DNA from 2 places in the Cupriavidus sp. HY129 genome. Region 1 is predicted to be linked to the other one. Evidence: predicted binding sites of a transcription regulator. Region 1 holds the regulator's gene; the other holds the start of a gene.

Evidence for each region. Region 1 encodes sigma-54, which starts transcription at its own class of promoters, with help from an activator protein. Its sites were predicted from a motif close to TGGCANGNAANCTGCTTT; they were not measured.
Region 2: the regulator sigma-54 is predicted to act here: its motif matches at 1,753-1,770, upstream of urtA (urea ABC transporter substrate-binding protein).

The regions. Positions count from the first base shown of each region.
Region 1 is NZ_CP083254.1:317,732-321,146, reverse strand. It holds gene lptB (LPS export ABC transporter ATP-binding protein) at 1-354, shown strand, start outside; gene K6G35_RS01560 (RNA polymerase factor sigma-54) at 478-1,956, shown strand; gene hpf (ribosome hibernation-promoting factor, HPF/YfiA family) at 2,007-2,360, shown strand; gene K6G35_RS01550 (PTS sugar transporter subunit IIA) at 2,836-3,291, shown strand; gene hprK (HPr(Ser) kinase/phosphatase) at 3,360-3,415, shown strand, end outside.
Region 2 is NZ_CP083254.1:1,050,792-1,054,206, forward strand. It holds gene cyoB (cytochrome o ubiquinol oxidase subunit I) at 1-506, shown strand, start outside; gene cyoC (cytochrome o ubiquinol oxidase subunit III) at 512-1,156, shown strand; gene cyoD (cytochrome o ubiquinol oxidase subunit IV) at 1,157-1,507, shown strand; gene urtA (urea ABC transporter substrate-binding protein) at 1,825-3,084, shown strand; gene urtB (urea ABC transporter permease subunit UrtB) at 3,185-3,415, shown strand, end outside.

The DNA of each region.
Region 1 (3,415 bases):
CTGCAGATCGCCCACCTGCGCAACAACCCGGCGCTGTCGCTGTCGGGCGGCGAGCGCCGCCGCGTGGAAATCGCGCGCGCGCTGGCGTCAGCGCCGCGCTTCATCCTGCTCGACGAACCATTCGCGGGCGTGGACCCGATCGCCGTGGGCGAGATCCAGCGCATCGTCAGCTTCCTCAAGGCACGCAACATCGGCGTGCTGATTACCGACCACAACGTGCGGGAAACGCTGGGCATCTGCGACCACGCATACATCATCAGCGAAGGCACCGTGCTGGCCGAAGGACAGCCCGAGGAAATCATCGCCAACGAGTCCGTGCGACGCGTCTATCTGGGCGAAAACTTCCGCATGTGATCAAGCGGCCGCGACGCCGCCTTGCAGCATTCGTCAACTAGCCGTTGGCGATCACGAAGTGCCAGCGATAGGTGATAGCAATTTCCGTTCCAACAACGGGAAGATGCGCATAGAATAGGTCGCATGAAACCATCGCTTCAGCTTCGACTTTCCCAGCATCTGGCTCTGACTCCACAACTGCAGCAGTCCATCCGGCTGCTGCAGTTATCCACACTGGAGCTGCAACAGGAAGTCGAGCAGGCGCTGACCGAGAATCCACTGCTCGAACGCGAGAACGACTGGATCGAAAGCCCGCTGCGCGTGGCCGCGGACGGGTCGGTCAACGTGCAAAGCGCCCCGGCTCCGGCATCTTCCGAACCGCAAGGTAATGGCGACGATCGCGCGAACGGCGCCAACGGCGAAGACGACAGCTACGGCGACAGCTCGGGTGACGATTACGGCAGCGACTGGAGCCTGGACGATTTCGCTCGCCGGCCTCAGGGCGACGAGGACGAGAAGACGCCGATGCAGCTTCGCGAAGCGGAACCCACGCTGCGCGAGTACCTGATGGAACAGCTCACGCCGCTGAAGATCTCCACGCGCGACAAGGGCCTGGCCATCTTCCTGATCGAGTCGCTGGACGACGACGGCTACCTGGGCGCAACGCTCGACGAGATCTGCTCGGAACTACCCAAGGAACTCGAATTCGAAGTCGATGAAGTGCAGGCGATACTGACCCTGCTGCAGAGCTTCGACCCTCCTGGCGTAGGTGCGCGCAACGCCGCAGAATGCCTCACCTTGCAACTGCGCCGTCTGCAGCATCCACAGCGGGACCTTGCATTATCGATCGTCAACCACCACCTGGAGTTATTGGCCGTGCGTGACTACACGCGGCTCAAGAAAGCCCTGCAGGTTGACGAAATTGCACTTAAGGCCGCGCACGATCTGATCCGCTCGCTCGCACCGTATCCCGGACATGCCTACAGCCGTCCGGAAGCGGACTTCGTGGTACCGGATGTGTTCGTGCGCAAGAGTGGCAGTAGCTGGATCGCGCAGCTCAATCCCGACGTGATGCCGCGTCTGCGCATCAACGACATGTATGCGCAGATTTTGCGCGGTGCAAAAGGGGAAGCGGGCGCGGCCGGGCTGCAGCAGAAGCTCCAGGAGGCGCGGTGGCTCATCAAGAACATTCAGCAGCGTTTCGACACGATCCTGCGTGTTGCGCAGGCAATTGTGGAACGTCAAAAGAACTTTTTCTCGCACGGGGAAATCGCGATGCGCCCCTTGGTTTTGCGGGAGATTGCCGATACACTGGGTCTACACGAGTCGACCATTTCCCGGGTGACTACGAATAAATACATGGCCACGCCGATGGGTACTTTCGAGTTGAAGTACTTCTTTGGTAGCCACGTCTCCACGGAGACTGGCGGCGCGGCCTCATCCACGGCGATCCGCGCGCTGATCAAGCAACTGATAGGAGCCGAAGAACCCAGGAATCCCCTTTCCGACAGCCGCATCGCCGAGTTGCTGGGCGAACAGGGCTTTGTGGTCGCACGCCGCACGGTGGCCAAGTACCGCGAAGCGCTGAAGATCCCCGCAGTCAATCTCCGCAAGACTTTGTAGCCGAGCCGCAACCGCCTGCCTGGTGCGGCTCTTTCAGAAGGAGAAGCGCTATGAACTTCAAGATCAGTGGACACCACCTCGACATCACGCCGCCGCTGCGTGAGTATGTGGAAACGAAACTGGAGCGAATTGTCAGACATTTCGATCAGGTCATTGGCGTAAGCGTGCTGCTATCCGTAGACAACCACAAGGAAAAGGACAAGCGTCAGTACGCGGAAATCAACCTGCACCTCAAGGGCAAGGACATCTTCGTCGAAGCGCATCATGAAGACCTTTATGCTGCAATCGACTGTCTGGTCGACAAGCTCGACCGCCAGGTGATCCGCTACAAGGACCGCGTGCAAGGGCATGACCGGGAAGCGGTCAAGTACCAGATGGCTGCCGAACAACTACAACAACAATAAGTCGGCGGCGACACTAGGTCGCCCCTGAGAGGATAGATAGGAAGAGCAAAGCCGCGCATCTGCGCGGCTTTTTTGATGGGCGCGATGCGGATGCGCCGCTGGCGCACCCGTTACCTGAGTACCAGCCCTGCAACATTTGGTCAGCCGGGGGTGTTCGCAACTGACGCCGCTCGGTGTATGCTGCGCCATACAACAACTACAGACAGGACGGCCCCGGACAACCGGCCCGGCATTCCGCGTGGCGAAAGATCGCGCGACGGCGGGTGCAGTTTTCTGGGTGGGCAATCCGACCGGCAAGCTCGCGGCACCACTCGCGGCGCCGGCGCCGCAGCGCACAAGTGCGCAGTGGCCCTGCTCTATAATGGCCGGACGCTCCAATGCGGGCGTCCTTTTGCGCTCAATAGCCTGAATTGCCCAACGCAGCGGGACGACTCATGTGCGTCGGCTCGCCTTTCTGACTCCTCGTGCATCGCCCATGAATCGTTTGGCCAAATTGCTGCCACCCGGCAACATTAATCTCGACGTCACCGTCACCAGCAAGAAGCGGGTCTTCGAGCAAGCCGGGCTCCTGTTCGAGAACAACCATGGCGTGGCCCGGGCCACCGTGACCGACAACCTGTTCGCGCGCGAATCGCTCGGGTCCACCGGTCTTGGCGCCGGCGTCGCCATTCCGCATGGTCGCATCAAGGGACTCAAACAGCCCCTGGCTGCCTTCATGCGCCTGGCCGAGCCGATCCCGTTCGAATCGCCCGACGGCAAACCGGTGGCGCTGCTGATCTTCCTGCTTGTGCCCGAGCAGGCCACCCAGCAGCATCTGGAAATTCTTTCGGAAATCGCCCAGTTGTTGTCGGACCGGGAAATGCGCGAAGGACTGGCCACGTTACCCACGCCCGAAGCGGTCCACGAATTACTGACCCAGTGGCACCCCTGACACGACGGCAGGCCAGCGCAGCCTGACGCGATACCCGCGATACAGCCCCTCCCGAAAAGTCATCCCGCATGGAACTCACCGGCGTCACCTCCCAGTCGATCTTCGACGACAACGCAGCCGACAT
Region 2 (3,415 bases), 730 kb from region 1:
CCTGGACGCCGTGGCTGCATCTGGCCGTGGTGGGCGTGGTGTTCGTGGCGCTGGGTATCTTCTTCCAGGTGCTGCAGATCGTCGTGTCGATCCGCGACCGCAAGAAGCTGGCAGACGTGACGGGCGACCCGTGGGGTGGCCGCACGCTGGAATGGGCAACTTCGTCGCCCCCGGCGTTCTACAACTTCGCGCACACCCCGGTGGTGCGTGACCTGGACGCGTTCGCCGACATGAAGGCCCGTGGCGAGAAGATCCGCACGGATGGCTTCGAGCAGATTCACATGCCGAAGAACACCGCGGCTGGTTTCTACATGGGTGCATTCAGCCTGGCGCTGGGCTTCGCGCTGACGTGGCACATCTGGTGGCTTGCCGCCGTGGGCCTGATCGGCATGGTCGTAGCGTTCATCCGCCGCGCCAACGATGACCACATCGATTACTACGTGCCGGCCTCCGAGGTCGAGCAGATCGAAACGCGCTACCAGCAGCGCATTGCTGCCCAGGGCTGATAACTATGTCGACAGAAGTTCTTGACCGCTTCGGGGCGAAAGCCCCTGCGCATGCGCACTCGCACGACGAGGCGCACGACCACGCGCATCACGACACCAGCGAGAACACCGTCTTCGGTTTCTGGCTGTACCTGATGAGCGACTGCATCTTGTTCGCGTGCCTGTTCGCCGCCTTCGCCGTCCTGCGCGGCGAAGTGGCGGGTGGCCCGTCGGGCAAGGAGATCTTCGAGCTCAACTACGTGCTCGTGGAAACCGCCATCCTGCTGTTCTCGTCGATCACCTACGGCTTTGCCATGGTGTCGATGCAGAACCATCAGAAGGGCCGCGTGATGTTCTGGCTGGGCGTGACGTTCCTGCTGGGCGCCGCGTTCATGGGCATGGAAATCAACGAGTTCGCGCACCTGATTCACGAGGGTGCCGGCCCGAGCCGCAGCGCGTTCCTGTCGTCGTTCTTCACGCTCGTGGGTACCCACGGTCTGCACGTTGCCAGCGGCATGCTGTGGATGCTCGTGCTGATGTGGCAACTGTCGAAGAAGGGCCTGACCCCGGTCGTGGCCAAGCGCCTGAACTGCCTCAGCCTGTTCTGGCACTTCCTGGACGTGGTCTGGATCGGTGTGTTCACCGTGGTCTACCTGATGGGAGCAATGTAAATGGCACAGCAACACGCTTCGACCGCCGCTCACGGCGCGTCGCATGGCCACAGCAGCGTCAAGTCGTATGTGATCGGCTTCGTGCTGGCGGTGATCCTGACCGTGATTCCGTTCAAGATCGTCATGGACGGCACGATGGAACGCGGCACCATGCTGTGGATCATCCTGGGCATGGCGGCCGTTCAGATCGTCGTGCACCTGAAGTACTTCCTGCATCTGGATGGTTCGAACGGTCAGCGCTGGAACGTGATGGCGCTCCTGTTCACGGTACTGATCCTGTTCATCGTGCTGGCCGGTTCGCTCTGGATCATGCACAACATGAACGCCAACATGATGCCGTGGATGAAGTAACGGTTCATACGGTCGTTTGAAAACGGGGCCTTCGGGCCCCGTTTTTTATTGGCCACGGTGCGCAACGCACCGGCATCGGCCACGGTTGCACCGGTTCACGCCGGACCGCACCCGAACGGCGCTGCACATTCGCGGTGCGCTTGCGGAATTCCCTCCGGCCCCGTCGGCGGCACCAGCGTGGTGCGGCACGGCCTTCCTCCCGTCGATTTGTCACGTAATGGTGACCCGGTCATGCGTGTTTCCCTTGGCACGCTAGTTGCAGATGTGCTCTCCGGGGTGCGTAGTCCCTAATCACATACGACAAACTGGGAGCTGCAATGAAACGACGTGACATGCTGAAGCTGTCGGCGGTGGCCGCCGCGGCGATGATCGGTACCAGCCCGCTGATGGCGCAGACCAAGGAGCCGATCAAGGTCGGCATCCTGCATTCGCTATCGGGCACGATGGCCATCTCCGAAACGTCGCTCAAGGACGTGGCGCTGATGACGATCGACGAGATCAACAAGAGCGGCGGCGTGCTGGGCCGCAAGCTCGAGCCCGTGGTGGTGGACCCCGCTTCCAACTGGCCGCTCTTCGCGGAGAAGGCGCGTCAGCTCATCACCAAGGACAAGGTAGCGGTCACGTTCGGATGCTGGACGTCGGTATCGCGCAAGTCGGTGCTCCCGGTCTATGAGGAAACCAACGCGCTGCTGTTCTACCCGGTGCAGTACGAAGGTGAGGAGATGTCGAAGAACGTGTTCTACACGGGCGCGGCACCCAACCAGCAGGCGATCCCGGCGGTGGAATACCTGATGAGCAAGGAGGGCGGCGGTGCGAAGCGCTTCTTCCTGCTGGGTACCGACTACGTCTATCCGCGCACTACCAACAAGATCCTGCGCGCGTTCCTGAAGAGCAAGGGCGTGGAGGACAAGGACATCGAAGAGGTCTACACCCCGTTCGGTCATAGCGACTACCAGACCATCGTCGCCAACATCAAGAAGTTCTCGCAGGGTGGCAAGACGGCTGTGATCTCCACGATCAATGGCGACTCGAACGTGCCGTTCTACAAGGAACTCGGCAACGCCGGCCTGAAGGCCAAGGACGTGCCGGTGGTGGCCTTCTCGGTGGGCGAGGAAGAACTGCGCGGCATCGACACCAAGCCGCTGGTGGGCCATCTGGCTGCATGGAACTACTTCATGTCGGTCAAGAACCCCGAGAACGAGGCGTTCAAGAAGCAGTGGGCCGCGTGGGTCAAGGCCAACAACCTGCCGGGCGGCGACAAGCGCGTGACCAACGACCCGATGGAAGCTACCTACGTGGGCATCCATATGTGGGCGCAGGCCGTGAAGAAGGCAGGCAGCACCGATCCGGACAAGGTGCGTGCCGCGATGTACGGCCAGACCTTCAAGGCGCCGGATGGCTTCACGCTGACGATGGGTGACAACCACCATCTCTACAAGCCCGTGATGATTGGCGAGGTCAAGGGCGACGGCCAGTTCTCGGTGGTGTGGAAGACGCCGAAGCCGGTCCGCGCGCAACCGTGGAGCCCGTTCATCGCCGGCAATGAAGGCAAGGCGGACAAGGTGGCGGGGAACTGATGGTCTGATGCTCCTACTCCCGTGCACGGGAGTGGGAGCACACCACAGGTGAACGCAAACAACCCCAAGATGCGATCCATCGCGCGAACCAGGCTCCTGAATGCACCGACCCAATATCCGTACATGGCTGCGTGTCATGCTCGCCGCGCTGCTGCTGGCTGCGGCACCGTTGTGGGCCGCCACGCCGCTGACGCAGGCCGACCTCAAGCCATTGGCCGAGGATGACTACGATGCCAAGACCGCGGCGCTGAACAAGCTCACTCAGGCGCCGGCGGAGCAGGCCGGCCCGATCCTGAAGGCCTTGCAGGATGACGCGCTGCAGTACGCGCCC